One region of the Arthrobacter sp. TWP1-1 genome, then DNA from elsewhere that is predicted to be linked to it. Evidence: riboswitches for the same ligand, from Rfam matches in the RefSeq annotation. Region 1 holds a riboswitch; each other region holds the start of a gene.
What was found. A riboswitch is a leader RNA that binds a small molecule or an ion and turns the genes downstream of it on or off. The one in region 1 is predicted to bind S-adenosylmethionine.
Positions count from the first base shown of each region.

Region 2: linked by a shared signal. The riboswitch ahead of ACP7B9_RS08640 (aminotransferase class V-fold PLP-dependent enzyme) and the one ahead of ACP7B9_RS17130 (hypothetical protein) in region 1 are both predicted to bind S-adenosylmethionine.
Region 3: linked by a shared signal. The riboswitch ahead of ACP7B9_RS09630 (OsmC family protein) and the one ahead of ACP7B9_RS17130 (hypothetical protein) in region 1 are both predicted to bind S-adenosylmethionine.
Region 4: linked by a shared signal. The riboswitch ahead of ACP7B9_RS10935 (bifunctional o-acetylhomoserine/o-acetylserine sulfhydrylase) and the one ahead of ACP7B9_RS17130 (hypothetical protein) in region 1 are both predicted to bind S-adenosylmethionine.

Region 1 is NZ_JAFCXC010000013.1:58,795-66,692, forward strand. It holds gene ACP7B9_RS17110 (LOG family protein) at 1-269, shown strand, start outside; gene ACP7B9_RS17115 (VIT1/CCC1 transporter family protein) at 474-1,565, opposite strand; gene ACP7B9_RS17120 (hypothetical protein) at 1,762-1,983, shown strand; gene ACP7B9_RS17125 (biotin/lipoyl-containing protein) at 2,119-2,370, shown strand; gene ACP7B9_RS17130 (hypothetical protein) at 2,456-2,740, opposite strand; SAM riboswitch class IV at 2,753-2,863, opposite strand; gene ACP7B9_RS17135 (sodium:solute symporter) at 2,951-4,486, opposite strand; gene ACP7B9_RS17140 (helix-turn-helix domain-containing protein) at 4,657-5,244, shown strand; gene ACP7B9_RS17145 (DUF2804 domain-containing protein) at 5,272-6,285, shown strand; gene ACP7B9_RS17150 (amino acid transporter) at 6,463-7,898, opposite strand, start outside.
Region 2 is NZ_JAFCXC010000003.1:484,559-492,456, reverse strand. It holds gene ACP7B9_RS08660 (AMP-binding protein) at 1-1,594, shown strand, start outside; gene ACP7B9_RS08655 (YrdB family protein) at 1,627-2,016, shown strand; gene ACP7B9_RS08650 (metal-dependent transcriptional regulator) at 2,054-2,809, opposite strand; gene ACP7B9_RS08645 (class I SAM-dependent methyltransferase) at 2,846-3,616, opposite strand; gene ACP7B9_RS08640 (aminotransferase class V-fold PLP-dependent enzyme) at 3,743-5,152, opposite strand; SAM riboswitch class IV at 5,194-5,307, opposite strand; gene hisN (histidinol-phosphatase) at 5,456-6,271, opposite strand; gene rsgA (ribosome small subunit-dependent GTPase A) at 6,417-7,535, opposite strand; gene aroA (3-phosphoshikimate 1-carboxyvinyltransferase) at 7,540-7,898, opposite strand, start outside.
Region 3 is NZ_JAFCXC010000004.1:189,453-197,350, forward strand. It holds gene ACP7B9_RS09610 (LacI family DNA-binding transcriptional regulator) at 1-530, shown strand, start outside; gene ACP7B9_RS09615 (MarR family winged helix-turn-helix transcriptional regulator) at 552-1,070, opposite strand; gene ACP7B9_RS09620 (LLM class flavin-dependent oxidoreductase) at 1,190-2,254, shown strand; gene ACP7B9_RS09625 (NADPH-dependent F420 reductase) at 2,251-2,916, shown strand; gene ACP7B9_RS09630 (OsmC family protein) at 2,996-3,538, opposite strand; SAM riboswitch class IV at 3,576-3,695, opposite strand; gene ACP7B9_RS09635 (ABC-F family ATP-binding cassette domain-containing protein) at 4,051-5,688, shown strand; gene ACP7B9_RS09640 (hypothetical protein) at 5,799-6,260, shown strand; gene ccsB (c-type cytochrome biogenesis protein CcsB) at 6,364-7,437, opposite strand; gene resB (cytochrome c biogenesis protein ResB) at 7,437-7,898, opposite strand, start outside.
Region 4 is NZ_JAFCXC010000005.1:105,856-113,753, forward strand. It holds gene ACP7B9_RS10920 (CPBP family intramembrane glutamic endopeptidase) at 1-598, shown strand, start outside; gene ACP7B9_RS10925 (VOC family protein) at 685-1,323, opposite strand; gene ACP7B9_RS10930 (Tex family protein) at 1,437-3,893, shown strand; SAM riboswitch class IV at 4,021-4,138, shown strand; gene ACP7B9_RS10935 (bifunctional o-acetylhomoserine/o-acetylserine sulfhydrylase) at 4,198-5,535, shown strand; gene metX (homoserine O-acetyltransferase MetX) at 5,656-6,738, shown strand; gene ACP7B9_RS10945 (hypothetical protein) at 6,834-7,271, opposite strand; gene ACP7B9_RS10950 (SGNH/GDSL hydrolase family protein) at 7,371-7,898, opposite strand, start outside.

The sequences.
Region 1 (7,898 bases):
AGGCGGTCCTGCTGGACCGGTCACGGGGCGGAATCGTGTTCCTGCCCGGAGCAGCGGGAACGGTCCAAGAAATTTTTCAGGACGCCTGCGAGAACTACTATGCGGCCGAAGGTGCCGTGGTACCCATGGTTTTGGTGGGCTGCCGTTATTGGGAAGAAGAGGTCCCGGTCCTGCCCCTGCTCAGGAAATTGGCGGTGGGGCGTTCCATGGCACCCCATGTGCATGTTGTGGACACCGTCGCGGAGGCATGCCAACTTCTGGCCAAGTGAATTGCCGCCCCATCCCTTGGAACGCTCGCGCAGTAGTGGGGCTAAAACAGGCAACGCTCGCGCAGTAGCGGGGCGAAAACAAGCAACGCTCGCGCAGGTAACTGCGCGAGCGTTCGTCAAAACCTGCTCTTTACTGCGCGAGCGTTCCTCAAAAACTTGTCATAGCTGCGCGAGCGTTGCATCGGGGGAGAGGCAGTGCTGCTATCAGCCGATCACGCCGCCGAAGGCGAGGCCAAGAAGGTAGGTCGCGGCGGCGGCACCCATGCCGATGGCAAGCTGGCGCAGTCCGCGCCACATCGGGGAGGCGCCGGAAAGTAGGCCCACCATGGCGCCGGTTCCCATGAGACTCAGACCCACCAGAACGCAGGAAAGTACCAGCGATCCAATTCCCGTCATCCCAAAGAGGAACGGAATGATGGGAATGATGGCGCCGGAGGCAAAGAAGCAAAAACTTGAGCTCGCGGCGCCCCACGCGGTGCCGAGCGTCTCATGCTCATTGGCGGACTCAAAATTCTCCGGACGCAGCGACAGGCTGGGGTCGCAGTCGCAGGTGAACTGTCCCATGCGCTCGGCTGCCCGGTGTTCGGCCGCTTCGTGCGACATGCCGCGTGCCAAATAAACCAGCACCAGCTCGTTGTTCTCAAGGTCCAACGACTTGGCGGCCGTCAAGGTGATCTGGGTTGGCTGGGATGCGTCCAATAGCTCGCGTTGTGAGCGGACGGAGACAAATTCGCCGGCACCCATGGACAACGCTCCGGCCAATAAACCGGCGATCCCACTGAAGAGGACAACCTGGCTCGAAACACCGGTAGCGGCCATGCCGACGACGAGTGAAAGGTTGCTGACCAAGCCATCATTGGCGCCGAAGACGGCGGCGCGGAACGTTCCTGAGAGGCGGATCCGGCCTCGGGTGGCAAGGCCCCGAACTACTTCTTCGTGGATGGATTCATCCGCGGCCATGGCTGCGGTTGCATCGACATCGGTGGCATAGGGGGAACGCGATTCTGAACGTTGGGCCAGGGCTAGCACGAAGACCGAACCGAAACGGCGAGCCAACAAGCCCAGCAGCTGGTTGCGCAGAGAGGCCCTGACTGGTGAACCGGCATGGCTGCCCAGCAGTGTCAGCCAGTGTTGCTCATGGCGCCCTTCGGCATCGGCCAAGGATAGGAGGATCGCCTGTTCTTCACCCTCACGGCGTTTGGCCAAATCACGGTACACGGCAGCCTCGGCCCGTTCGTCGGCCAGGTACTGACGCCACCGCTTGATCTCGGCTGGGGTGGGAATGCGTTCTGCCACGGGTCTTGCTCCTCAAAGTCAGCCTCCACTTTAGCGCGGATTTTCGCGGTTTTTCGGCCGGTTGTCCTCGCGAAAAAGTTTCGGGTCACCGGAATCTTCCATCAAGCTTCAGAAAGTACTTGCCAATGTGGAAAGTACTTGCGTAGAGTCGTGGCATCGCATCAAACTATCTGCTTTCCATCCCAAGGAGCCAGCCATGAATGCTACTACTAACGCCGCCGCCCGCAACAACGGAACCCGTTACCAGTGGATGGGATTCGCCATGGGATTGGTCTGCATGGCCGCATTGTTCATCGCGGGACTCGTCAAGGGGAACGCCGGCATGGTGGTGATGGCATCGAGCGCCGCCGCAGCGCTGGCCGCCGCGTGGAGTGCATCCGCCACGTTCGCGAAGAAGAAGGCTGCCGCCGGCTCCTGAACTGATCCGATTTCGTAGGCCGGTGTTCCCGCTGTACATTCCCGCTGAACATTGGCACTGCGCATTCCATAGGGGACGGGACTCGCATATGCTGTCGTTGCGGGGTCGAACAGCCGGCCCGAAGGGCGGTGGGTTATGGATATTCTCTTCCCGATGATGTCGGGTGATCCCGCCGAGCCCGGAGTCCTTATGGAATGGCGTGCGGCGGACGGTTGCGCGGTGACGGCTTACCAAGTGATTGCTGAGGTTACTGTCAACAAGTTCGACGCCGAGATCAACACCCCGGTTTCCGGCACGTTGGCGTGGCTGGTTGCTGAGGGCGACGAGGTGGCTCAAGGTGCCGTAATCGCCACTGTTAAGGAAGGCCTGCCGACGGCAGTCGCCTAGTTGGGTGATTCCCGGAGCAGCCCAGCGCCAAGGCGAGGGGCCAGCCCGGGCCGGGCACCCGGCGTCGTACGCGGTTTGTAAAGGCCTAGTAGGCGGACAGCCGGAAGCCCAATCCGCGACCGGCCCGCACCCCGGTTTGCGCCACGGTTACAACCAAGGTGCCAATCTCGGGGATCCACAAGGCCGGGCGTACTGCCTTCTCCAGCGCCGCGACAAGTTCCGCCGGCTCGGGCGAGAAGTAAGCGTGGTGGCCGGTGGGGGTGAAGAAAGTGACGGCACCAAGGTTTACGTCCACCCCAGGCAGCACCGGAATACCGGAGGTGCGGGCGGCCTGGCGCTTGATTACGGGGGCTACAGAAGTCAGAGTCATGGTGAATGCCTTTGCGTGCTCTTACCGTGGAACTTTTCCACCGGTCACTTCCTCATCCGAACCACCCGTGAAGCATGGGGTTGGTGTGCGACCAGTCGGAGCTTGACATCGCATCTCATGAAGCTGTTTCCTAGGCTACTGCTTTAAAGCACCGTGGGGGCGGGCGACGTAATAAATTACGTCACCCGCCCCCACCCGAACGTGAGGCGCTTACTTCTGCAGTTCTGCAGCAACCTCATCGGGGTTGGAATCCGTGGCGGCCGCTGCGAGGCGGTCATCCCAGGCCTTGCGGATGTGGACCGGGGTGGGTGTGCTCAGCAGTGACACCACTACATAAACCACCAAGGAAGCGGCGAGGCCAAAGTAGATGGGCTCGTTGGCGTAGATGCCGTCGTTGAACGGATCAAAGCTATGCAGCACGCCCGAGCCGTACAGGACCAGCAGGCCCAGGGTTACGGCGCAACCGGCCGCCATGGACCAAGCGGCGCCATGGCCAGTGCCGCGCTTCCAAACGAGTCCACCGATGATGGCCACGAGCAGGCCGCCCACAAGAATGTCGTAGGCGATCGTCAGGGCGAACACAACGTCGGAGGCGAGGATGGAGATCAGCACGACCAAGACGCCCAGTACCAGAATGTAGAGTCGGTTGCCCTTGATGTCATGCTCCGGATTGGAGGAATCGGAGTTGTCGATCGTCTTGCCGAACCAGCTGGCCACGAAGGGGACTACGTCCTTGCGGGCAACGGTTGCTGCGGCAATCAAGGCGCCGGATGCGGTTGACATCATGGCAGCGACGGCAGCCGCCATCACTAGGCCACCGATGCCGATGGGCAGGATGTTCGTGGCAACTTCGGCGTAGACCGCGTCCTTGCCCAGGGCGGCAACATCAATGGAGGGAAGGGCAACTCGGGCGGCAAGACCGATCAAGGCGCCGGCCACACCGTACAGGATGCAGTAGATACCGGCAGTGGCGCCACCCCAGCGTGCCACGGCGGGAGTCTTAGCGGTGAACACGCGCTGCCAGATATCTTGGCCAATGAGAATGCCCAAGGTGTAGACCACAAAGAACGTCACGATGGTGCCTACGCCGATGCCGTCCCACTGGAAAAAGCTATCTTCCAATCGGCTCTTGATACCGGTCATACCGCCGGCGGCGTTGAGCGTGAAAGGCAGCATGAGGAAGAAGATGCCGACGGTCTTGATGATGAACTGGACCTGATCGGCCAGCGTAATGGACCACATTCCGCCGATGGTGGAGTAGACCAGCACGATCGCGCCGCCGACGGCGATGGCGAGCCAGCGGTCCCAACCGAACAAGACAACGAAGATGGTTGCATAGGCGCCGGTGGAGGTTGCGGCAATCATGATCGTGTACGCGAGCATCACGATGCCGGAGGCCTTCGTTGCTTCCCGGCCGTACCGCAAGCTGAGCATTTGTGAAACGGTGTAGATCTTCAGCTTCTGCAGGGTGGGTGCGAACAAAAGGCTCAACAGCAATACGCCGACGCCGATCGCCACTACTAGCCACATGCCGGAGATGCCGAACTTGTAGCCAAGGCCCACACCGCCCACGGTGGAGGCGCCACCAAGAACCACGGCTGCCATGGTTCCGGTGTACAGGAACGGACCGAGGCGACGGCCGGCCACCAGAAAGTCGCTATTGTTCTTGGTACGGGATTTACCCCACCAGCCAAAGGCCAACATGGCCACTAAATACAAGACAACTATGCCGATGTTTAAATCCATGTGATGCTCCAGTATGCGAAAGTTATGGGATCTACCCTAGAAATATGGAAGTTGGGTTCCATCTAACGGGAATTGCCCTTTAAGCAACATTTGTTGTCTATTAGGCTAAACTGTGATTGTAGTTACAGTCAATACGCTGCTTGAAAATGTGGGCACGAAGAGGAGCCGTCATGAAAGCATTGCCCGTAGAACCAAGCTCCGATCCGGTGGCTATTGGATCGCGCATCCGCGCTGCCCGTCAGGACCAGCGGCTCACGATTGAACAAGTGGCCGCCGCCACCGGGCTGACGAAAGGCTTTCTCAGCAGGGTCGAGCGAGACCTGACATCGCCCAGTGTGGCCTCACTCGTCACGCTGTGCCAGGTGCTTTCCATCAACATCGGTGACTTGTTTGCCGCTTCGGAAACCCATTTGAGCCGCAGGGGAGAGGGTCCGAAGATCTCCTTGGGCGGCGAGGGAATCGTCGAACGGCTCCTGACGTCCCGTTCGGAACGCCAGTTGCAAGTCCTCAGTGCCACGATTGACCCCTACGGTCGCGGCGAATCCGAGCTGTACACAGTGGACTGCGATGTTGACGTGCTGCACATCATTAGCGGAGAACTGACCCTAATCATGACGCAGGAGTCCTATGACCTAAAAGCCGGGGACACGCTGTCGTTCCCTGGCCGTGAGCCGCACACTTGGGAAAACCGTTCACCTCATCCCGTGGAAGCGCTCTGGATTCTCGTTCCGGCCGCGTCGGGCTCCGGCGCCAGCTGACCGTCAACCCACCCCGAGGACGACGTCATGAGCATGCTGGTGGAAACCGAAATCACGGCCCCCGTTGCGCTGGTTCTGCCCAACGGCCGGCTCAATCCTGCAGCGGTGGGCTGGACCCGTACACCGCTGCACGACACCTCCGGCATTGGTCGCGGCAGGCAGCGATGGGGGCGGAACAAGCGCTGGGAGTATTGGGCGGTGACCTCCCCAACTCACATCATTGCCTTGACGGTTTCCTCGCTTGACTACGCAGCCGTGCATGAATTGTGGGTGCTGGATCGGAGCACGGGCGAATCGATCGGCGCCAACGTGACCGGCGTGCTCGGCGGCAGTGCCACCCTTGCGCCGTCGTTGGGGGACGGGCCGGCCCGGGCCAGGACCAAGAAGCTGCGGATTGACCTTGATGAGTTGCCCGGTGGGACGCGGCTGCGTGCCGTGACGGATCGGGTGCGGTTGGATGTTGTGGCGGAACGGCCTGCCGGGCATGAATCGCTCGGTGTTGTGGTGCCCTGGAATGAGCGTCAATTTCAGTACACGGTCAAGGATGTTGCCCGGCCGGCCAGCGGATCATTGTGGGTTGACGGCGTCGCTATTGAGATTCCGACGGGCGAATCGTGGGCGGTGCTGGACCACGGCCGCGGGCGTTGGCCCTACTCGATGCATTGGAACTGGGGAGCCGGTTCCGGGGTCACGGACGGGCGCATCATTGGCATCCAGCTCGGTTCCAAATGGACCGACGGCACCGGCGCCACCGAGAACTCGCTCTTGGTGGATGGGCGCCTGCACAAGATCAGTGAGAATCTTGTCTGGGATTACAGCACTACCGCCTGGCTGGCGCCGTGGCACATCCACGGCGCCAGCGCGGACCTGGTGTTCACCCCGTTTTACGACAAGGTTTCCGCCATCAATCTCGGCGTGCTGGGGAATCAAACTCATCAGTGCTTTGGCCATTACGACGGCGCGATCACCGACAGCGCAGGCGCACGGATCCGGGTGGCCAACATTCTGGGGTGGGCCGAGGACGTCCACAACCGCTGGTAGTCCCCACGCCCTCCCTGACCTCGTGCCTCGGCCCTTCGTTCGTCGACCCGTCACGTAACGCCCTTTAGAAACGTTCTAAAGGGCGTTACGTGACGACTCAACGCAGAGACGGGCATGTCCGACTCCCAAAATGCACCTCATGGCGCATTTTCGTAGCCGTCGTGGGCCAATCGCGCCTTAGCCGACGTGAACCCAGGGGCGTTCGGTGAGCTCGGGTTCGGCCTCGCGCAGCACTTCCCTTGTGACAGGAGCGATTTCGCCCTCGCCGATGAGCAGGTACTTGAGCAGGTTGCTGATGGGGTTGCCCTCGGTCCAGCGGAAGTAAATGTGCGGGATCATGCCGGTGGCGTCGCGAATGTGCAGCAGTACTGCGGCGATCGTGTTCGGCACGTTGGAGCTGTGCACCTCCAGAATTTTGTAGCCGTGCCGGGTGATGCCGCGGACCTCGAGGGCTGTTTCAAAGTCCGATGAGTCATCCACAATGACCTCCATGAACAGCACGCAGCGCGGATCGCCCATCTCATTGACCTGCGTGGCCTGGGTCAGCTTGCGTCGGTACGCTGCAGCGCTGCGCTTCTTGGGGTCGTGGGAAATGATCCGGATGTTGCCCTCATCCACTGCGGCCACGAAGCCCATCGCGGCCTCGTCCATACGGATGTACGTAGCCCGCAGCTCGAAGGAGCGGCGTATACGTGAAAGGAGGCTGACCACCACAATGCCCAAAATAAACATGAGTGCGATCTTCAGCCCGTCCGGCCGCTCGATCGAGTTCGCCACGGTGGTGTACAGGAACGCCAACGAGACCGCGCCAAAGGCAATGGTCTTGCCGCGCTCACCCTTGCGCTTGGCAGAAAGCGTGACGGCGATCGCCGCCGAGGTGATGAGCACCAGCACGCCGGTGGCGTAGGCACCTCCCTGGGCATCGACGTCGGCCTTGAAAATAATGGTGATCAAAAGTGCGACGGCGGTGAACACGAGTACCAGCGGCCTGACGGCGCTGGCCCATTCGGGCGCCATGCCAAAGCGCGGCAGATAGCGCGGGACTAGGTTGAGCAGTCCGGCCATGGCGCTGGCCCCGGCAAACCAAAGGATGGCGATGGTGCTGACATCGTAAACGGTGCCGAAGCCTTCGCCCAGGAGATCGTGGGCAAGGAACGCCAGGGCGCGACCGTTGGCTTCCCCGCCGGGCTGGAATTCGGCCGCAGGAATCAGGATGGTGGTGGCCAGGGATGACGTGATGAGGAAGGTGCTCATGATGACCGCGGCGGTGGTCAGTAGGCGGTGGGCGCCCTTGATGCGGCCCTCCGGGTTTTCGTCGGTGTCGGTGGCTGGGCCCTTGATCTGGGGCATGACGGCCACGCCCGTTTCGAATCCGGAGAGTCCCAACGCGAGGCGCGGGAACACCAGGAGGGCGATGGCAACGACCATGATCGGGTTGCCGTGCTGGGTGGTGAGAGCGGTCCACCAATCGTTCGTCAGAAGTGGGCTGTGCACCACCTTTATGAGGGAAACCGTGATGACTACGAGGTTCAACGTCAGGAAGACGGCCACCAGAACCACGGCGATGCCGATGGCCTCCTTGAAGCCGCGCAGGAATACCGCGGCCAGGGCGG
Region 2 (7,898 bases), on a different contig from region 1:
TGCTGCCCAGCTCTTATGCGACAGGCACCCGGCCGGAGACATCGCGCTTACCGTAGTTTCGGCCGATTTGAGCTCCGTAGACATCAGTTACGGCGAGCTGCGGGAGAAATCTTTGCAGTTCGCCGCTTCCTTGGCCTCGGTGGGTGTCCGGCGCGGGGACCATGTGGCCACGTTGATGGCCAAATCCGCCGAGCTGGTGATCGCACTTCTTGGCATCTGGAGATTGGGCGCCGTCGATGTGCCACTCTTCACGGCGTTCGCTCACGACGCCATCGAATTCCGCCTGCAGGCCAGCGGTGCACGTCTGGTGATCTGCGACGCGGATCAGCGGCGCAAGCTGTTACCACCTGGCGAGGTCCCCACGGACGCCTCGCGTCCAGTGATTGTTGCCCGCGGCGACGCCTTTGGGTACGACCTTTCGCTGGCCGAGATGGTCGCCGGGACGGGTGCGTTCACAGACATTCACACGCACGACGTCGGACCCGTTGCGGTTGGCGGCGACGGCGTACTCGTGCAACTTTTCACCTCCGGTACCACCGGAACTCCCAAGGGTGTCCCCATTACGCTGGGCGCCGTTGCATCCTTTGTTGGCTACCAAACCTTCGGTCTGGACGTCCGGGACGATGATGTGTTCTGGAATGTGGCCGATCCAGGGTGGGCTTACGGCCTGTACTTTGCCCTGTTGGCACCCCTGGCTACCGGTCACCGCTCACTTCTCCTGTCGGCAGGGTTCAGCCCGGAACTGACCTGGGACGTGTTGGAAAAATTCCGGGTCACCAACTTCGCTGCGGCACCCACCGTTTACCGCTCTCTGCGGGCAGGCTCCACTCCCGAGAACCGTCACATGCTTCGCAGGGCATCGAGTGCCGGCGAACCGTTGACGCCTGATGTCATCGTCTGGGGCAGGGAAGCTTTCGGGTTGGAGGTCCGTGACCACTACGGTCAGACCGAGCTAGGCATGGTTGCGGGAAATGCGTGGGCCGACGAATTCCAAGCTCCCTTGCGACCTGGCTCCATGGGTGTGCGACTGCCCGGATGGAGTGTTGACGTGCTGGCCGACAACGCCGATGTGCCGGCCCCTGACGACGAGGCCGGCCGGGTGGCGGTGAACGTGCCGGGAAGTCCCTTCATGTGGTTCACGGCCTATGTGGATGCCCCTGAAAAGTCCGCTGAGCGATACAGCGACGACGGTCAGTGGTACATCACCGGTGACACAGGCCGCCGTGACAAGGATGGTTTCATCTACTTCTCCTCCAGGGATGATGACGTCATCATCATGGCCGGCTACCGGATCGGGCCGTTCGATGTGGAATCGGTCCTTGTCACGCACCCAAGCGTGGTGGAGGCGGCCGTCATTGGCACGCCCGATGAGATTCGCGGGGAAGTTCTTGAAGCATTCGTCGTGCTGCGTGATCTCGAGCTGGCCTCAGACGCCCTCGTCGTAGAGCTTCAGCAATTGGTCAAGACCCGCTTTGCCGCTCATGCCTACCCTCGGCGAATCCACTTCGTACCGGAGCTGCCCAAGACTCCCAGCGGCAAAGTTCAGCGCTACATCCTGCGGCGGGAACGCGCAGAAATGGCCGAGAATGAGTAGGGAAACGCATGACTAGGGACGCAGGAGGATCTTTGAAGAATCGCATTGCCACACGGGTCAAGGCCACCGGTGTTGATCTCGAAGCTATCAAGCCCGTGGCGGACGGTGTAAACAAGGTCCTGGGTTTTGCTCTTGAAGTGGCCATGGTTGCCTCGTTCCTGTTTTGGGGCTTCAAACAGGAAAGTCCCTGGAACCTGATCTTGGGCTTGGGCGTACCCGCGGTCGTCGTGGTCTTCTGGGGTGCATTCATGGCGCCGCGCAGCGAGAGGCGGCTGGGTACGGAGCTGGTTCGCTGGCTGGCTCTGGGACTTTTTATTGTTGCGGCCGTGGCACTATTCGCCGTTGGCTCAACAGTGCTCGGCATCATCATGATGGTGCTGGCTGTGGCCAACTTCGCGGCATCACGTTTCCTCGACGAGTAGCAGGACGAGTAGCCGCCCGGCTGGCGCAGGATCGGTACTAGGGAGCCGCCGTGTAGGGGTTCATCAGCGAACCACCGGTAAGCTCCTGGACGGAACAACCCGAGTGGGACCCCTCCGATGCCAGCCACAGCGAGGCGGCAACTTCATCGCTCAAGGTCAAGGGTCCGGCGTCGATCTTGGCATCAGTCAGGGAGACTTGGAGACCGGCGCCAAAGCGCGGCTGGCCCAGCACGGTGAGGCGGGTGTCCACCCCAATGCCGATGGACTCGAGATGGCGCAAAAGTTCGGGGTCGTGGTCGCTGATGCGGCTAATGCGTCCGGTGTGTGCGGGGTCGAGTTCGTCGAGTCGGTGCGAAGGGACCATGGTGATCACGCCCTGCGCGTCCGGGATAGGATCGCCGTGGGGATCGCGTGTCGGATGGCCGAGCTTTGCGCTCATGCGCTCAATGAAGTGGTCTGAGACGGCATGTTCGAGCTGTTCGGCCTCATCATGGACCTCGTCCCAGCTGTAGCCGAGCTCGCGCACCAGGTAGGTTTCCAGCATCCTGTGCCGGCGAACCATGGACAAGGCCAGCGTCAAGCCCCTTGCGGTCAGGTGGATGGGGCTGTAGGGCTCGTGATCAACCAGGCCCTGGTCCTTGAGCTTGCGAACCATCTCCGAGACCGAGGAGTTCGCGACACCCAACCTGGTTGCCAGCGCGCTGGAGGTTATGGGTTTGTCCTGCCACTCCGTGTAGGCATAAATGACCTTGACGTAGTCTTCGATGCTGGAGGAATTTGCAGAATGTTTCACGCTCTCAAGCCTACCCGTTAGCCCCGCCCCGCGTGCTTACAACGTGGCGGCCCGCCAGGTTTGGGCCACGTAGGGCAGCTCGAGTATTTCGCCGGGCGTGTGGCCCAGGTGCTCAAATAGGTACCAGCGCAGATTGCTCATGACTTTCTCACGGACCTTTTCTGTGGCTTTGAGGTAGTAGCTGCGGGACTTTGTCAGCTCCATGATGTCCTCGGGCGTCATGGCCTGGTTCCACGGTGTGTCAAGGGGCTCGGCCAGTGAGAACTCCGGGCCAACGGCGGGGCGAAAATCAGGTTTGTGGACGTCGCCGGCGTGCATGATCCGGGCCAATCGGTGAACCCAAGGGATGCCGACGTCGAGCTGGTTCCAGATCAGGCCCAGGGTGCCTTTGCTTCGGAGTACCCGAGCGATTTCCGTACTCGCGGCCAGCGGATCGCACCAATGCCAGGCTTGGGCCACGACCACTAGATCAGTGCTCGCATCGGGGAGCTCCAGGTGCTCCGCTGTCCCGACAATGGTTGTGACATGGGGGAGTTCGGCTGCCAGCTGGGCCAGCATATCGGCCGATGGGTCGACCGCCGTCAAGCTCCAATCGTGCTCGGCCAGCAACTGCGTGTATTTGCCGGTGCCGGCGCCCACGTCGAGTGCGTCGTGGATGGGACCGTTCGCCTTTTCGATCAGCCAGCTCAGGGACTCATCCGGGTAGCTTGGACGGACCTTGTGGTAGTGATCGCCGCCTTCCAGGAATGCCGCGGCCATGTGCTTGCGCCGTTCCGCGTCAAAGACCGGTCCGCCGGTGCCTGCCATCTACGCTCCTGAAAAGTTGTGTGGTTTGTGCCGTTCAACTTTACCCCGGAGCCGGGCCCACTCCTCCCGAAAGGTGATGCGGCGTCGGGTAAAACAGGCCGGAAAGTGATGCGGCGTCGGAAGGGGTTAGGTGTTGCAGGGAGCGGCGCCTGCCGTGCCCGGGGTGTTGGGTGCCCACGCGGGATACACACGGTCATCGTTCGCTGGAACCCAGCGGCCGGCGTCGACCACGTAATCCCAACCCAGCCCGTCACGCAGGAGAGCCGCAACGCCGTCGATCAGGCGCTGCGCATCCTCCAGCCGGGAGCCAACACCAAAGCTGGCCCGCAGCGATCCGGACGGGAGGCCCAAACGGTTCAAAAGGGGGTGGGCGCAGAACTTGCCGTCGCGCACGCCTACGCCGTGTTCGGCCGAAAGATAAGCGGCCACAAGCCCCGAGTCGTAGCCGGTGACCGAGAAATTCACGACCCCGATGCTCCCGCATTCCGGGTGGGTGTCTGCGTCCGTGAACAAGGTGTGGACCGTGACGCCTTCGATCTTTTCAAAACCGTTGATGAGGTGTTGGCGGAGCAGCTGCTCATGGTTGTGCCAGTCGTCAGCGTCCAAGGCGGTCAAGATGGAGGCTGCCTTCGCCAGGGTTGCGGCGCCAAGCACGTTGGGGGAGCCGCCCTCGTGGCGGGCAGGGCCGTCCGTCCAGCTGGTCGATTCGAGCCGCACCTCCTTCACGGCGCCACCGCCGGCCAGGTGAGGTGCACCGGAATCAAGCCAGTCCGAACGGCCCACCAGAACGCCAGCGCCGAAGGGTGCGTACAACTTGTGGCCGGAAAATGCCACATAGTCAATGCCTGTGGCCGTCAGGTCGATCCTCCGGTGCGGGGCCAGCTGAGCTGCATCCACCACGATCCGGGCGCCGTAGCGGTGCGCCAGGGTGGCCAGTTCCGCAACGGGCAGGACTTCACCAGTGACATTGGAAGCGCCCGTGACGGCCAGCAGCAGGACGTTGCCCGCACGCAATTGGGTCTCGACCCGGGCCAGCGTCGACTCGATAGAGGACGCAGCAATCACGGAGCGATGTGGCAATCCCTGCCAGGGAAGCAGGTTTGCATGGTGCTCAATGTCCAGATAGAGCACCTCGCCGTGGACGTTGGAGCGACCCTCGGCGTATCCACGAGACTTCAAGATGCTCTCCACGCAGCCCGCGAGGAGGTTCAAGGAATCGGTGGTGTTGCGCGTGAAGATGACAGTGTCGTCCGCGCGGGCACCGACAAAATCAGCGACGATGGTGCGCGCGTTCTCGTACACCGAGGTGCTGACCTGGGAAGCGAATCCGGCGCCGCGGTGCACACTTGCGTAGAACGGCAGGACCTCGTTCAGGTGGGCGGCAACCTCCTCGACGGCGGGGGCGGACGCAGCATAATCCAGGTTGGCATACCGCACGTGCCCGCCCTGGATCAGCGGGGCGGCAAGGTCCTGGCCAACAACGGCCAGGAGGGGTGAATCGGCAAGGGATGGTTTTTCCAACAGGGCATGGCTCATGAGTAATTCCTTTGAAACCTTGGACCTTTGGGGTGCCCAGAAGTCCGCGCTTGCCATGACCGTTCCGGCCTGGCCAGGTCGTCACCCGGGGCACCCCGCCGCGAAAGGAGGGTTGCCGGCCAGCAAACCGGGGTTTAGCGCTGGCACTCGTGACCTATGCCCAAAAGATTAGCCCAAGTTTGCACGACTCGCATTTGTTACGTCATGTTGTCGCGCCAAGGTGAGCCCGGCGGAAGACGGGCAAAAAAGAACGACGGCGGGAGGCCGCCGTCGTTCTTAACTCACTCGTGCTATCTCTTGCGCTTAGGCGAGAAGGTCGTCCCACTTGGGATTCAGACGTCGGAGAACCTCGGTGTGGAGGATGGAATTGGTGGCCAGGGCGTTACCGCCGAAGGGGCCGTCGGCGCCCTCGAGGGAGGTGAAGCGGCCACCAGCCTCGGTGATGATGGGGACGAGTGCGGCCATGTCGTAGAGGTTGAGCTCGGGCTCGCAGGCGATGTCCACGGCGCCCTCGGCGACCATGCAGTAGGACCAGAAGTCGCCGTACGCGCGGGTACGCCAGACATCGTCTGTGAGGGAGATGAACTCGTCACGGTTGCCGCGTTCCTTCCACCCGGTCAGGGAGGAGTAGGACAGGGAGGCGTCCTTGAGTTCGCCCACGTTGGAGACGCGAATGCGGGTGGCTGCAGCTAGCGACTTGCCCATGTAGGCACCTGTGCCCTCGGCAGCCCACCAGCGCTTGCCCAAAGCGGGAGCGCTGACAAGACCAACTACGGGGCGCCCCTCGTCGACCAAGGCGATCAGCGTGGCCCAGACAGGTACCCCGCGCACAAAGTTCTTCGTGCCATCGATCGGGTCGATGATCCAACGACGAGCGCCGTGTCCACTACTGCCAAACTCCTCGCCCAGCACGGCATCGCGCGGGCGGACCCGGGCCAGCTGGCTGCGGATGGACTCCTCGGCGGCTTTGTCTGCATCCGTGACAGGCGTCAGGTCAGGCTTGGTCTCAACCGTCAGGTCCAGTGCCTTGAAACGGGACATGGTCAGGGAATCCACGCTGTCAGCCAGCACGTGGGCCAGGCGGAGGTCGTCGTTATACGTCTGGGGAGCGGTCGTCATACTTTCACCGTATCGGTATTTGGGACAATACTGCGAGCTGACGCGGCGGAGCAGCCGGACCGGCATTTTTCCGGCGACGATTCTGGTTGGGCCCACGCCGGCAGGGTTCCCTGGCCGAGGAACGAGGTTAGGGCGCCGGTGGGGACTAGTCGATGATGCCGAGTTCCTTTTCCGCAGCACGGCCTTCGGTCCGATCGCTGGTGCCAAAGAGGCGGCGCAGCGAGGCGAGGCGGGCCGGGCCCGATGGGCCTGCGTGACCATCGGCCACATACGGGTCCAGTCCGCAATTGACGGCGGCAGTGTCATGCTTGCAGCCGCGTTCGCAATCGTCGGTGCCAGGCTGCAGATCGGGGAAGGCCTGCAGGATCCTGTCCGGGTTCACGTGGGCCAGGCCGAAGGAACGGATGCCGGGAGTATCGATGATCCAGGATCCGGGCTTTCCGTCTTCGATGCGCAGGGCCAGCGCGGATGAGGAAGTGTGGCGCCCGCGGCCCGTGACGGCGTTGACGCCGCCGGTGGCCCGCTGGGAACCCGTCAGGGCGTTCACCATGGTGGACTTTCCCACGCCGGAGTGACCAACCAGGACGCTGACCTTGCCGTTGAGGTAGCCGTGCAGCTGCTCCACGGCGCCACCGGCTAGGACGGCGGAATCGCCGTCGTCGCTGCGGGCGTCAATGCCGGATGCGCCGTCGGCGGCCGTCCGGCTGATGATGACCGTCATGTCCAGGTGCTCGTAGTTGGCCAGCAACTCCGCTGGATCCTTGATGTCTGTCTTGGTGATCAACAGCAACGGCGCAATGCCGGCGTCGTAAGCAGCCACAAGAGCCCTGTCGATGAAGCCGGTGCGGGGCTCGGGGTTGGCGGCGGCCACCACGATGACCAGCTGATCGGCATTGGCCACCACCGCCCGCTCAATGGGATCGGTGTCATCGGCGCTGCGACGCAGAAGCGTCCGGCGTTCCTCGATCCGCACCAACCGTGCCAGGGTGTCCGGCTTGCCTGTGATATCGCCCACCAGGGCCACAAAGTCACCGGCCACGACAGGATTGCGCCGCAGTTCCCTGGCCCTGGCGGCGATCAGTGTGCGTTCGGTGGGCTCATTCTCATCGACGATGGCTGTGTAGCGCCCGCGGTCAACAGTGACAATGCGGCCAATGACGGCTTCCTCGTAGGCGGGCCGGTCCTTGGTGCGCGGCCGGCTGCCCTTCTTGTTGGCCCTGACGCGGACATTTGATTCGTCCCAGTTGCTGTAATCCTGTGCCATAGTCTTATGCCCCGGCCGTTTGAGAAACCATGGCTGCCCACATGGCGGGGAAGTTAGGCATGGTCTTGGACGTCGTGGCGATGTTTTCAACCTCGACGCCGGGCACGGCCAGGCCGATGATGGCGCCTGCCGTGGCCATGCGGTGGTCATGGTAGCTGTGGAAGACGCCGCCGCGCAGCGGAGCGGGATTGATGATGAGTCCGTCCTCAGTTTCCTCGGCGTCACCGCCCAAGGCGTTGATCTCCGCGACAAGGGCGGCTAGGCGGTCAGTCTCATGGCCGCGCAGGTGGGCGATGCCCCTCAGCCGCGACGGCGTTGAGGCCAGGGCGCAGATGGCAGCAGCGGACGGTGCAAGCTCGGAGG
Region 3 (7,898 bases), on a different contig from region 1:
ACGCCGTGGACCGGCTCATTCAACTAGGCCACACCGATCTTGTGTTGATCGACGGCGGAGTGGGCAACCAGCTGCTCGGCGGCTACGGCCCGGTGGCCAGGACCCGCAAGGCGTTCGGCGAAGTCACGGCCCAACGCGGCCTCACGGGTGCCATCATGAGCGGACTGCATTCTTCAGCAGGAGGCCGCGAGCTGGCCAAGGAATTTGCGGCCAAGCACCCCAAAACTACGGGCGTTTTGATGATGAACGAACACGCCGGACCGGGGTTCGTCGCCGGGCTGCAACAGGCCGGTTACCGCCTGCCGCATGACATTTCCGTCTTGGCGATAGCCTCGTCACTCGACACGGCCAGCATGTCTGAGCCGGAAATGGCTGTACTCATTTCCCCGGCCGATGAACTGGGCCGGTTGGGCGTCGACGCTCTGATTGACCAGATTGACAAGAAGGATCAGCCGCTGCCGCAGCTGCTGATCGAGTGCTCGTATTCGCCGGGCGCAACCATGGGCAGAGCTCGGTCCAAAAAGAACTAGCCCAAAGCCTAACGCGAGCGGCTACTTCTTGCTTGCGCCCAGCATTTCCTCCACAGCTTCGCAGGCCCCAAGGCTGTGCTCAGAAACGGCCGGCGACTCACAGGCCACGCGACGCAGCAGTGAACGGAAGACCTCGCGCTCCTTGTCAGCCAGGACGCCAAGAACTGTATTTTCAGCTTCGAGAACCGCGTGCTGTAGCCGCTCGAGTTCGTTGCGGCCGCTATCCGTGGCGACAACTAGGCGGGCGCGGCGATCGGCCGGGTTCAGCTGCCGCTCCACCAGGCCGGCCTTAACGAAGTCATCGATCAGATAGGTCATGACGGTTCTATCAATGCCCAGGTGCTGAGCCAGCGCCAATTGATTGGGCTGCTCCCCGCTCACTACGGCCACCAAAACCTGATAACCGCGCGGCCCATGCGGGAACTCACCCATGGCCGCCAGTGAGGCATTTTGATAGTTGCGCACCAGAACGCCCAGCGTCCAGCCAAAATCATCCCGGGAATCAATGGTCTGGGGTTCTATTGCGGTGCTATTACTCATGACATCCATCATAACTGACTAATGGGCTTTACTACAGATCATATTCAGATAAGATGATCTGTAGAACAGCGCATATTTATGGTGCGGTGGTGGCATCACCGGGATTTGAGGAGCACTTGATGGAACTTGGCATTTACAGCTTTGGCGACGTCCACGCGGACCCCGTCACGGGATCCCTGATCAGCGCCGAGCAGCGAATGGCTGACCTCCTTGAACGGGCCCGGCTGGCCGACGAAGTGGGCTTGGACTATTTCGGCATCGGTGAACATCACCGCGCCGACTACGCTGTCTCCTCCACGATTCCTGTTTTGGCCGCAGCCGCCGCGCAAACCAAGCACATCAAAGTTGGTTCAGCCGTCACGGTCCTGAGCACCGAGGATCCTGTTCGCGTCTACCAACAATTCGCAACGCTTGACCTACTCTCCGGTGGCCGTGCCGAGGTAACGGCAGGGCGTGGCTCCTTCATTGAGTCCTACCCGTTGTTTGGCGCCAACTTGAATGACTATGAGGAGCTCTATGAGGAGAAGATCGATCTTCTCCTGGCCCTCAACGAGGCCGGAAATAAGGAAGAACCGATCACCTGGAGCGGGAAGTTCCGCCCCTCCTTGGATCAGGCCACCATCTACCCACGTCCGGTGAATAACAACTTGGACATCTGGATCGCCACCGGCGGCACCCCAAGTTCAACGGCACGCGCGGCCGCCCTCGGAACCAACGTAATTTACGCACTGCTGGGCGGTTCCATCAGCAACTTTTCCCGGCACGCGCAGCTGTTCCGCACCGGAGCGCAACAAGCCGGGCACGACGCCGAGGCGCTCAAGGTGGGCGTCAGCGCCGTCGGACTTGTTGCCAAGAACGGCGCCACGGAAACCTTTTACCCGTATTGGCGCCACCTCATGGACGGCATTTCCCGCGAGCGCGGCTTCTCACAGCCCAACCGGATCAGCTACAACATGCAGACTGCACCCGCAGGCGCCATTTATGCCGGCACCCCGGAACAGGTGGCGGAGAAGATTCTGCTCACGCACCAACATATGGGCCACGACCGTCACATCCTGGAAATGGACATCGCATCCGTCCCGCAAAAGGATGTTTTGAAGTCCATTGAACTTTTCGGCACCGAGGTCAAACCGCTGATCGATGCGGAACTTAAGACGAGCACCAGCAAGGAATCACGCGCATGAGCACGAAAACTATTGGCATTCTCGGAGCCGGGAAGGTCGGCACGGGCGTTGCTCGGCAGGCATTGAAGGCCGGATACCGTGTACTGATCGCAGCCTCCGGGGACCCCAAAAAGATTGACCTGATCATCTCCGTCATGGCCCCGGGCGCCACGGCCGTCACGGCCGAGGAGGCGATGGCGCAGGCCGATCTTGTGGTCCTATCGGTTCCCCTGCACAAGTTCCGCACCCTCGACCCTGCAGCACTGGCTGGCAAGCATGTGCTTGACACCATGAACTTCTGGCACGACACCAACGGAGATATGCCCGAATTGGAGGATGCGTCGTCGAGCTCTGAAATGGTCTTGACGCACATCCCCGAAGCCCATATGGCGAAGTCGCTGAACCACATTGGCTATCACGAACTGGAGCTCGACGCCCGCCCTGCCGGCGCGGCGGACAGGCGTGCGCTGGCGGTTGCCGCAGACTACGATGAAACCCGCGCCATGGTTCTGGAGTTTGTTGAGCGACTGGGTTTTGACGCGGTCGACGCCGGTCTCCTCACCAACGGAACTGCCTTCGAACCGGGCACACCGATCTTCACGGGCTCCTACGACACGGCAGGTCTGGAGTCTGAGTTGGACGCACACCTTGCCGGCCGCGGCGAGCTCACCGCGGCCGCCTAGGCGCGCAAATCAGGCGATGGCCGGTACGTTCGATTCCCTTTGCTTATTCCTCGATCACGCACCAGCCAATGCAACCCGCTTAGACCTTGGTGATGACGGTGGTGAACGGAGTGGCGTTGCTGAACAGGTCCTGGACGGGGCAACGCGCCTCCACCGTACGGGCCAGCTCGTCATAACGTTCCTGCGATTCCGGGCCGGTGATGTTGACGGCCAGCCGGATGTCGGTGAACCCGGGGCGGATGGTTTCATCGATGCCGAACAATCCGCGAACGTCCAGATCGCCCTCGGCGTTGATGGTGATGTCGTCCACCTGGATGCCCAACTGCTCGGCGTACAGGCGGTAGACAACCACCTGGCAAGAGATGACCGCACCCAGGGCGTACTCAACGGGACTGGCAGCGGTGTCGTCACCGGCCAACGCGGCGGGCTCGTCCACCGTGAATTGGTGCTTGCCGGAGCTGATGCGTGTGGCCACCGAACCAACGCCCACGCCGGCCACCTTGTACGTCAATTTCGCATTGTCAGGGCTGGCCCCGATCCGCTGGCCCCAAGCCGCACCGGCTTCGCCCAGGCGGGTTGAGCGTACTGCGGCGTCGTTGATCAGTGTGGTTGTTTCAGACATGATTTTTTCCTTCGTGTGAAGGCGAGTGCCGAGCACCGCGCCATACTTACGCCCGCGGCAAGTGCCGAGAGCGTCGAATCGTCACCTGGGGCACCCCACTATGGTTGCGAGGGTTGCCGTTCGACCGGCCAGGGCCGCATGGTCGAAACTCTTGATTCTGCTCATTAGTTTGCCCGTGGCTGGCGCCCGGCTTCAAGCCTGCCGTCATCTGCAGCAACATTTCCCATGCACGACGCCGGGCACTCCCCGCCCCGAGTGGCCGCCACCTCCCAGCTGCCTGCCCCCACCAAAATGCGCCCGCCTCCCACAAATGCACCCTGTAGACCCGTTGAGCCGTCAGATAACGCCGTTTAGATCGTTCTATAAGGGCGTTATGTGACGGCTCAACGTGAGGAACAGGGGAGCACAAGGTTCTGCGGCGGGAAGGCCCACCGGGATGCGCCCGCGCTCTCCCGGCGAGACCCATGCCACGCCCGTCAGGTGGACACACTGAAGCAACTTAAGATGGAATCATGAGCGCAACCCTTGTCGCGAAGGACCTCTCCGGAGGCCACGCACACCGCACCCTTTTCAGTAACCTCTCCTTCACAGTGGCCCCTGGTGATGTGATCGGGGTGGTAGGCGCCAACGGTGCAGGCAAGTCGACCCTGTTGAGCCTGCTGGCCGGCGCGGCCACACCTCAGGGCGGCACCGTGAGCACTGCCCCATCCGATGCTTTCGTGGGCTGGCTACCGCAGGAGCACGAGCGGATTGAAGGCGAATCTGTTGCCGCTTATATTGGTCGACGCACAGGTTGCACCGAAGCCACGCTCGCCATGGAAAGCTCTGCGGAGGCCCTGGGGTCCGGCAAGTCCGAAGACGACGACCGCTACGCAGCAGCCCTGGACCACTGGCTAGCCTGCGGTGCCGCAGATCTCGATGATCGCATTCCGGCAACCCTGGCCGAGCTGGGCCTCGACGTTGGCCCTGACGCCACCATGACAGGACTTTCCGGTGGGCAGGCCGCCCGCGTGGCCTTGGCCGCCCTCCTGCTGAGCCGCTTCGACGTCGTCCTTCTTGACGAGCCAACCAACGATCTTGACCTGGCCGGGTTGGCGCGGCTCGAGGAATTCGTGAAGGGGTTGCGCGGCGGCGTTGTCCTGGTCTCGCATGACCGCGAGTTCCTTGCCCGCACCATCACGTCCGTGGTGGAGCTGGATCTGGCACAAAACAAGGTGGCCGTGTACGACGGCGGCTACGACTCCTTCCTGGAGGAGCGCGCCATCGCCAAGCGCCACGCCCGCGAGGCCTATGATGAGTTTGCCGACAAGAAGGCCGACCTCGTGGGGCGCGCCCGGACGCAGCGCGAGTGGAGTTCGCAGGGCGTGCGCAACGCCATGAAGAAGGCCCCGGACAACGACAAGATCCGCCGCAAGGCAAGCTCCGAATCCTCCGAAAAGCAGGCCCAAAAGGTACGCCAGATGGAGTCCCGCATTGCCCGCCTGGACGAGGTCGAGGAACCGCGCAAGGAGTGGGCGCTGCAGTTCAGCATCGCCGCAGCCCCGCGTTCCAGCACGGTGGTCTCCACGTTGAATGCGGCCGTGATCAAGCAGGGCGACTTCACGATGGGCCCCGTCTCGCTGCAGGTCAACGCCGGTGAACGGATCGGCATCACCGGCCCAAACGGCGCGGGCAAGTCCACGCTGTTGCGCCTGTTGCTGGGCCGCACGGCGCCGGACAGCGGCGTTGCCTCACTGGGTGCGAATGTCGCCATCGGCGAGATCGACCAGGCCCGCAGCCAGTTCCCCGAAGATGTCCCGCTGGGAGATGGTTTTGAAACGCTGGTCCCGGAGATGAACCAGGCGGAAGTCCGCACCTTGTTGGCAAAATTCGGACTCAAGGCCGATCAGGTGACCAGCCCCGTTGGTGCGCTCTCCCCCGGCGAACGCACCCGCGCGTCGTTAGCGTTGTTGCAGGCCCGCGGGGTTAACGTACTGGTGCTCGATGAGCCAACCAACCACCTTGACCTGCCGGCGATCGAGCAGCTCGAAGAAGCCCTGGAAAGCTATGAGGGCACACTTCTGCTGGTCACCCACGACCGCCGACTGTTGGAAACAGTACGCCTAGATACGCGCTGGTCCGTGGAAAACGGCCAGGTGGCGCAGCTCTAGGGAAATAACGCCATCTTGGTGGCTGTCGATGGCCGAGAATTCAGTTGTTGACAAGGCGGCGAATGAGGCGCAGTCTAAAAACATAAGTTCTGTTTTTAGATGGAGGAGTCATGGCAACCCATTCAATCCCCGCCCCATCCACCGGATGGACGTCCCACGCACTGGCGCGGGCCAAGGCCGAGCCGGCCTACGGTGCGTTCCTGCTGCTGTGGATCGGTTTCATCGCGATCCCGCTCATCATGGGGCTGGATAAGTTCTTCAACGTCCTCACGAATTGGGAGGGCTATCTTGCCCCGTGGGTCGCCAACATCTCGCCGTTGAGCGCCCACGGGACCATGCTCGCTATCGGGATCGTGGAGATCATCGCGGCCACCTCCATGGTCCTGCGGCCACGGTACGCCGCTTTTGTGGTTGCGTTCTGGCTCGCGGGCATCATCGTGAACTTGTTGACGTACTCCGGATTCTACGATGTCGCCCTACGTGACTTTGGGCTGATGGTGGCCGCTTTGGCGCTGGCCATTTTAGCCCGCGGTTATACGAAGCCCGGGATCCTCAAGGGCGGCATGAAGTAGCGGCGCAAACACGCCGGGATTCGCAACCGGCGCCAGACACAACAACGCCCCGGGTGCGAATCGCATCTCGAGGCGTTGTTGTGTCCAAGCTCAACGGCAGTAGTTAGCTGCCCACACCTGCATAGGAGTGCAGGCCGGAGAAGTACATGTTCACAATGGTGAAGTTGAAGACCACGCACAGGTAGCCGACAATCGAGAGCCAGGCGGCACGGGTACCCGTCCAGCCCTTCGTCGCGCGGGCGTGCAGGTAGCCGGCGTAAACAACCCAGATAACAAACGTCCACACTTCCTTGGTGTCCCAACCCCAGAAGCGACCCCACGCCTTTTCGGCCCAGATGGAACCAAACATCAGGGTCAGGGTCCAGCCAACAAACGCGATGCCGTTGATGCGGTAGGACAGGTTCTCAAGGCTCAGCGCGTTCGGCACAAGGCGCATGACGAGAGCCTTGTCCTTCTTGCCAGCAGCGATGGCAGCCTCACGGCGGGACTGGAAAAGCTGCAGCACCGACATGGCGAACGTCAGCGTAAAGAACGCCGAGGACAGCACGGCGATGGAGACGTGAATGACCAGCCAGTAGCTCTGCAGCGCGGGTACCAGATGGCCCACCGGCGTCCAGAATGCGACCGACGCTGCAACGACCATGAGCAGAATGAGGCCAACAACAAAGGTGCCAAGGAACCGCAGATCGCGGCGGGTCAAAACCAGCAGGAACACGATGGCCACGGCAAAGCTGCCCGTGGTGCAGAATTCGTACATATTGCCCCACGGCACACGACCGGCGGCGAGCCCACGGAAGACCACGGCAAAGCCCTGGACGACGGCGGCAACGACGGTTAGTGCCACGGCAACCCGGGCAACGACGCGGCGTTCCTTGCCATAGAGCATAGAGTCTCCGGCAGTTACTCCGTCAGAGCCCGCATGGGTTTTGCTGCTAGGGCGCACGCCGCGATCCTGCGGCCCGCTTTCCAGTCCTTGGCCCGTTGCGCCGCGGGCCCCAACTCCGGCGAGCACGCCAGCCTGGGCTGAAGTTTCCTGGCCTGCCAGGCCCGCCTTGGCGGCCTTGCTGAAGGTGAACAAGTCCCAGACGTAGGCACAGAAAGCCACCGCGTACGCCATACCGGCAACCAGCATGAGCTGCTCGCTGAGTTGGGCAAAGCCCTCATTGATATCTTGCATTACTGATCCTTAGTTGCGGGGGTGTCGCCGGGTGCGGAATTTTCCGTTACTGCTGGGGTCTGCTCACCATTTTGCTCTGCATCCTCCAATGGCACCAGCCACTTGCTGTGCAGGGCCTTGTTGATGGCGATGTACTCGCCCGCCAGGCGGTGGTCCTCACCACGAGCCAGCAGGCCAAATTCCACCATGGTGCGCCCGTCCGGGTGGTTACCGGTGCGAACCCACACGCGGCGGCGGTTGAAGAACAAGGAGGCAATCAGACCGGCCAAGGCCAGCACCGCGAACACCAAGACGTAAACCTGTCCGGGGTCATGGCGGATGTCGAGGGCCGCAAAACGCTTAATGCCGTCAAAGCTGATGCTGCCGTTGTCGCCGGGAAGGTCGTAGCTCTGCCCCGGGGCCAACACAATACCGCCGGCGTCGAGGTTACGTGAGTTGATTTCGGTGAGCGTGGAGGTGTC
Region 4 (7,898 bases), on a different contig from region 1:
GAACGTGGTGCGCAACAATCGCGAATTCTTCGACTTCACGTACCAAATTCTGGACATCTTCTTTGCGCTGGTTCCGGTCATGCTGGTGTTTTACCTTCTGGCCGAGCCGGGGAAGTCGGTTTTCAGACGAATCGGGCTGGATTGGCGTCACCCGGTGCGGGACGGGCTCGGGGCGCTGGGTCTGCTGGTGGTCATCGGCATTCCGTCGCTTGGGCTGTATGCCGCCGGGCGGGCCATGGGCGTCACTACGGAGATCATTCCCAGCGCCCTGAATCAGTATTGGTGGACGGTTCCGGTCCTAGTTCTCTCGGCCATTCGCGCCGGTGTGCTTGAGGAAGTCATCCTCAATGGCTATCTGCTGGGTCGGTTGGAGAAGATCGGGCTGGGCCCCTGGGCTGCGATTATGCTCAGTGCACTGTTGCGCGGCAGCTATCATGCCTACCAAGGTTTTGGCCCATTCGTGGGGAACTTCGCCATGGGCCTGCTGTTCGGCTGGGTGTACAAGAAGTACGGCCGGGTGGCACCGCTGGTGGTGGCTCACGCGCTCATCGACATCGCCGCGTTCACACTTGGCCCGGCGCTCGGTTTCGGCGGCTAAACCACGCGTTGACCCGTCAGATAATGCCGCTTTGAACGTCCAAAGCGGCATTATCTGACGGGTCAACGGGAGGAAAGGAACAGAAACTAGATGGTCACCGGGCCATTGGCCGTTTCAAAGGTGACGCTCATGATGCCCGGGGTGCCGCGCGGAGCGATCCACTCCACGGCGACGTCGTTCAGCGGCGCCTCGACGGGCTCGCCGAGCCATTCGGTGACGCGCTCGGCGCTGCCAGCGATGGTTAGCGATGATAGACGAACTGTGGATTCGCGTGCCTGCGAGGGGTGGAGTGCCGGATCGCCCTCCCACTTGAGCATGTAGGGGACCTGCGGGTCAGCAATGAGACCCTTGATCCCGATCTGCTGCCAGATCAATTCCTGGCCATCGGGGAACTTGCGGTTGCCGGGGACGGCGCTGCGGCCGAGGCGTTCCTCGAACGGGGCGAGGTCGTCAACGGCGACACACCATCCCATCCAACCGCCGCCAGCCGCAGAGCGTGCTTTTACGGCTTGGCCGAACGGCGCCTTGTCCGACGCCGGGTGGTTGAGGCACTCAACAATCTCCAAGTAATGGTGATCGGTGAGCGGAATAATCATATTGCGGGTGCCGAAGCGCGGGTGTACTCCGCCGCGCACTGCATCGACCCCAAGGGCGGTCGCGATTCGCTCCGTAGTGGCAGCCAATCCATCTGATTCACTGGCGTAAGAAACATGATCCATTCGCATAACTTCATCTTGGCACTTTGTGATCGGGCTCTCGACTTAGTGTTGCCTAAGTCACGTAGGACGTGCTATCTCGTGCGGACGCGACGCGGCGACGAGTGGGGCAGAATTGGGGTGTGACCGATACTCCAGCCGCACCCCTGTCCCTGCCCACCCCTGCCGCCCAAGAGTCGCGCATCTGCGCCGCCATTGCTGCCGAGCTGGGCGTGCGCCCGGCGCAGGTTCGCGCTGCAATTACCCTGATGGACGACGGCGCCAGCGTCCCCTTTATTGCCCGGTACAGGAAAGAAGCCACCGGGACATTGGATGACGCCCAGCTCCGCGACCTTGAGGAGCGCCTGCGTTATTTGCGTGATCTGGAGGCCCGCAGGATTGTGGTGCTGGAGACCATTCATGGCTTGGGCAAGCTGACGGCCGAGTTGCGCCGCGCCGTAGAAGCTGCCGCAACCAAGTCCGAACTTGAGGATCTGTATCTGCCCTACAAGTCCACCCGCAAGACCAAGGCTGACACGGCCCGCGAGGCCGGACTGGAGCCGTTGCTGGACGCTTTGTTGGCCGACCCGTCGCGGTTTCCGGCTGTTGAAGCGGACTCCTTTGTTGATGCAGGGCGCGGCGTGGCCTCGGCCGATGATGCCCTGGCTGGCGCCCGGGCCATCCTGATTGAGCGGGCCGGCCAGGATGCCGCGCTCGTTGGTGATTTGCGCGAACGCCTCTGGAAGAAGGGGCGGCTCCGCTCGTCGGTGAAAACCGGCAAGGCTGGCGAAGGTGAAAAGTTCAAGGACTACTTTGATTTTTCCCAGCCACCGCACACGCTGCCGAGCCACCGCGTTCTGGCCCTGCTGCGTGGCGAGAAAGAAGGCGTGCTGACGCTTGATTTGGCCGAGGCCGACACTCGCGACGCCGACGCTCAGGCTCTGGCACGGGCTGGATATGAAAGCGCCGTTGCCCACTCGTTGGGAATCAGCGAATCCGGCCGTGCCGCCGATACCTGGCTCATGACGAGTGCCCGCCTCGCTTGGCGCACCCGCATCCTGACGCGACTTTCCGTGGACCTGAGGGTACGCCTGTTCCAAGGCGCCGAGGAAGAATCGGTGCGGGTCTTCGCGGCAAATCTGCGTGATGTTCTGTTGGCGGCGCCGGCGGGAAACCGTGCAACTCTAGGTTTGGATCCGGGCCTGCGAACCGGCACCAAGGTAGCCGTAGTGGACGGAACCGGCAAGGTCGCCGCCACCGACACCATCTATCCGCACGCGCCAGTCCGCAAGTGGAATGAGGCCTTGGCAACGCTCGTGACGTTGGCCCAAAAGCATGACGTTGAGCTCGTGGCCATTGGCAACGGCACGGCCAGCCGCGAAACCGATAAGTTGGCGGCCGAACTTGTCGCCGAGCTCAAGCGCCTGAACCCCGGCAAACAGGTGACCAAGCTCGTGGTCTCCGAGGCGGGTGCGTCCGTCTATTCGGCGTCCGCGCTAGCGAGCGCCGAACTGCCCGGCATGGATGTGTCGCTGCGTGGCGCCGTCTCAATTGCGCGTCGCCTGCAGGATCCCTTGGCCGAGTTGGTCAAGATCGATCCCAAGTCCATCGGCGTGGGCCAGTACCAGCACGATCTCACCCCGGCCAAGCTGGAACGTTCCCTGGGCGCCGTCGTCGAGGACTGTGTGAACGCCGTGGGTGTGGACCTCAATACGGCCTCGCCCGCGCTCTTGGCGAGAGTTGCTGGCGTCGGCCCTCTTTTGAGTGAAAACATCGTGGCGCATCGCAATGAAAACGGGCCCTTCAACAAGCGTCGCGAACTGCTCAAGGTGGCCCGTCTCGGCCCCAAAGCCTATGAGCAGTGCGCCGGATTCCTACGGATCACCGGGGGAGCGGAGCCGTTGGATGCCTCGAGCGTGCACCCCGAAGCCTATGGTGTGGCGCGTAAAATCCTCGCCGCCGTTGGCGCTAAACCGACCGAGATTTCCGCTGGAATTGGTGCCGTGGCGTCCGTGAATCCGGCCGAATTTGTCGAGGGTGATTTTGGTCTGCCTACCGTGCAGGACATCGTCGCTGAGCTGCAAAAGCCGGGCCGCGACCCCCGTCCGCGCTTCGAAACCGCCACCTTCACCGACGGGATCGAAAAGATCACCGACCTGCGCCCGGGCATGATTCTCGAGGGCACAGTTTCCAACGTTGCCGCGTTTGGTGCGTTCGTCGACATCGGCGTGCACCAGGACGGGTTGGTCCACGTCTCCGCCATGAGCAACTCCTTTGTGTCGGACCCGCGAACAGTGGTCAAATCCGGCCAGGTGGTGCGCGTAAAGGTGCTAGAGGTTGAGCCCGAACGCAAACGCATCTCGCTCACCCTGCGTTTGGACGATGAGGCAACTGCGCCTTCAGGGGCGCCAAATTCCAAGCCCGACGGCGGCTCCCGCACGTCCGGGCGGCCCTCGCCGCGCGGTGGGACCCAGCGCAGCGGTGCGCCGCAGGGCGCGAACCGCCAGGCTCGTCCTGTTCCCGCCGCGCAGGCTCCCGCCGCTTCCGCCGCCAACACAGCTATGGCCGAGGCGCTTCGCCGCGCTGGGTTGGGCAAATAGGTCACAAACCAGTCATTAGTTCATCGACACACACGCTTTCATCTGAATTTCAAGCAGATATTCGTCACTAGTCACAAATTCGTCATAATCTTGCGGCGGTGCGGCATCATCTCGCACACTGGATGTAGGTCATGAGTGTCAGCAAAAAAGCCCCGGCTTGCTGACCGGCAACCCTCCTTCCGCGGCGGGGTGCCCCGGGTGACGACCTGGCACCGAACCGTCCGGTTTCGGTGCAAGCGCGGGCCATCGACGACAAGCCCTTCCGTGTATTTCGCACTGGAGGGTTTTGCTGCAGGCCCATAGTGTGAAGGAATCCACCATGAGTAACGGTTGGTCATTTGAAACCCGTCAGATCCACGCAGGCCAGCAGCCGGACCCCGCCACCGGCGCCCGTGCCTTGCCGATCTTCCAGACGACGTCCTTTGTGTTCCCGTCAGCAGAGAGCGCAGCCGCACGGTTTGCGCTGGCCGAGCTGGAGCCGATCTACACCCGTATCGGCAACCCCACCACGGACGCCGTAGAGCAGCGGGTAGCCAACCTTGAAGGTGGCGTTGGTGCTTTGCTGCTGGCCTCGGGCCAGGCCGCAACCACCTTTGCCCTGTTGAACGTGGCTGAAGTGGGCGATCACATCGTCTCCAGCCCCAGTGTTTACGGTGGCACCTACAACCTGCTGGCGCACAGCTTCAAGAAGTTGGGTATCGAGGTCACGTTCGTCGAGGATCCCGACAACTTGGATCAATGGCGTGCAGCCGTTCGCCCCAACACCAAGGCATTCTTCGGCGAAGTGGTCTCCAACCCGCGTCAGGACGTCCTGGACATCGAAGGCATTAGCGCCATCGCCCACGAGGCCGGTGTTCCCTTGCTGGTGGATAACACCCTGGCCACCCCTTACCTGATCCGTCCGCTGGAATGGGGCGCCGACATTGTCATTCACTCCGCTACCAAGTACCTCGGCGGCCATGGCAACGCTATCGCCGGTGTGATCGTCGACGGCGGCAAGTTCGATTTCGCCGCAAACCCGGAGAAGTTCCCCGGCTTCAACACCCCGGACGAGACCTACAACGGTTTGGTCTTTGCCCGCGACCTTGGTGTCGGCAGCGCCTTGGGCGCGAACCTGGCGTACATCCTGAAGGCCCGCGTCCAGCTGCTGCGCGATCTCGGTGCGGCCGTTTCCCCGTTCAACGCTTTCCTCATCGCTCAGGGCATCGAAACCTTGAGCCTGCGCGTTGAGCGTCACGTCAGCAACGCCGTCGAGGTTGCCACCTGGCTTGAGGGAAACGAAAACGTGGAGGCTGTGGCTTACGCCGGCATCCCCTCCAGCCCGTGGTTCGAGCGTGGCCGCAAGTACGGACCCAAGGGCACCGGCGCCGTCGTTGCCTTCGACATCAAGGGCGGTGCCGAGGCCGGCAAGCGCTTTGTTGATGGGTTGGAGCTGCATTCCCATGTTGCCAACCTCGGCGATGTGCGCTCCCTGGTTATCCACCCGTCCTCCACCACGCACGCCCAGCTCACACCCGAGCAGCAGTTGGCCGCCGGTGTTCGCCCCGGATTGGTTCGCTTGTCGGTGGGACTGGAAAACATCGCCGACATCATTGCCGACCTTGAATCCGGCTTCCGCGCCGCTAAGTCTGCTGCGAACTAAGTGACTCAAGTGATCCACGCGGCATCGGAGCGAAACGTGTTTCCGCCCGAGATTCAAGAAGGTACGTCCAAGCCCGACAGCAGCCTTTGGTCAGCTGCTGTCGGGCAGGGCGGGGGGCTACTGCGCTCCGTTCACATCGGTGCGCTGCCTCTGGAAGCCGGGGGAGCCCTCCCGTCGGTGACCATAGCTTTTGAATGCTGGGGAACCCTCAATGCGGCCGGTGACAACGCCGTCCTCATCCAGCATGCCCTCACCGGCAGCACCCACGTCAGCCGTGGAGACTCCGAGGCGGACGGCTGGTGGGAAGGGCTTGTCGGCCCGGGCGAGGTCATCGACACCGACAAGTATTTCGTGGTGAGCGCGAACATGGTGGGCGGTTGCTATGGCTCCACCGGCCCGTCCAGCATTGCCGAGGACGGGCGCCCTTACGGATCACGTTTCCCCTTTGTCACCATCCGCGACTCGGTTCACGCCGAGGCACGCTTGGCCGACCAACTGGGAGTCACCAGCTGGTACGCCGTCATTGGCGGTTCAATGGGTGGGGCCCGGGCGCTGGAGTGGGCTGCAACGTACCCCGATCGTGTGCAGCGCTGTGCTGTCGTCGCGTCCTGCGCGGCCAGCACGGCTGAGCAGATCGCCTTCGCCCAGGCGCAGGTGCTCGCCATCCGCCAGGACCCGAACTTTGCTGGTGGGGACTACTACGACGGCGCAGCTCCCACCGCAGGCTTGGGGCTCGCCCGGCGGATTGCCCACATCACCTACCGCTCTGAGGCGGAGTTGAACTCTCGCTTTGCTCGCAAGGCCCAGGACGACGACGGCGCCATCAGTCACGAGCGCATGGCACCCAATACTGCGGGCAGGTACCAGGTGGAAAGTTACCTTGACTACCAGGCCCACAAGCTGGTGGGCAGATTTGATGCCAACAGCTACATCGCCATTTCTGAAGCGCTCATGAGCCACGATGTCAGCCGCGGACGGGGCTCGCTTGAGGACGCGCTGGCCGTGACGGAAGGCATCGAGTTTGTTGTGGCTGCCGTCAACAGCGACAGGCTGTATTTCCCGACGCAATCAGCCGAACTGGCGGCCGCGCTTCCTGGCGAGGTGAGCGTACGGCAGATCGATTCGCCGATTGGCCACGACGGCTTTCTCACCGAGGTGGCCACGGTGGGCGCGTTCCTGCGGGAGTCCTTCTTCAAGGTTTAACGAAGGAGCGGCTAATCGCCGGTGGTCGAGCTTGTCGAGACCCAACTACCGACACCCGGTGGTCGAGCTTGTCGAGACCCAACTACCGCTTCGCCCTAGAAGTTCTTGAAGATTGCCTCGCGGTGGACGGCGTACTGTTCGGCGGTGACCTGACCGCTGCGGCGAGCAGTGTCCAAGGCATCAAGCTGGCGCTTGAGTTCGGCCTCGGCCCGCATCCGCTCATTGGCGAAGCCCGTGGTTTGGTGACCGTGGGAGGAATCGTAGTTAGCCAGCGGAACGCCGTTTAGCAGCGTGCCAACATAGGGGGCACTGTTTGGCTGATGGGCAACACCGGCGCGTCCGGACATGTTGGCCTGTGTTGGGTGCACCGGCATGTTCGGGTTCGTTCGGTTTGCCCGCTTCTTACGGGCCGAAGCTTTAACAAAAGAGCTGATCAGCACAACGGCAATCACGGCAAAGACAAAATAAGGCTGGATGCTAAACGAACCGGAGGAAGACGCGGCGAGGCTGTCCACCGCCAGTGACTCGATCATGACCGGCACAACACACCTCTTCCAGGTAGGGTGCCTAGATAGGCGCCTATCCTCATCCTAGCCGTGAATATCAGCAAACATCCGTTGTTCCGGAAGGGACTACGCCTCGGGTCCAAACACCGGTCCGGGAGTGGGACGTTTGGCTGTGATCCCATCGCCGGAGGACTGATGCCGCAGCCGGCGAAGCACCCAGGGGAACAGGAATTCCCGGGCCCAGACCAGATCCTCCGTCCTGGCTTCCTGCCACCTGCGCGGCGGCATGAGAACAGGCACTCTTGGAAGAAGAGTGTGGCTCACATTGAGGGCCTCGAGCACCATGATGGCGATCGTGTGATGCCCCAGTGGTGAGAAGTGCAACCTGTCTGCGTCCCACATTTGGGTGTCGGACAGCTGGCGTAGCGACCACATGTCCCCAATAATCGCGTCATGTCTGGCGGCGATAGTGCGCAGGTTCTCGTTATAGATGGCAATCCGCCCACGGACCATGCCCAGCACGGGGGTGTCGCGGATGTCGGGGCCATTGAGCAACAGCACGTTGGCGCCCGCCGCAGTCATCCTGCCCACGGCTTGATCGAGCTGCTCGGCCAAGGCATCGGGGTCCGAGCCGGGCCTGATGAGATCGTTGCC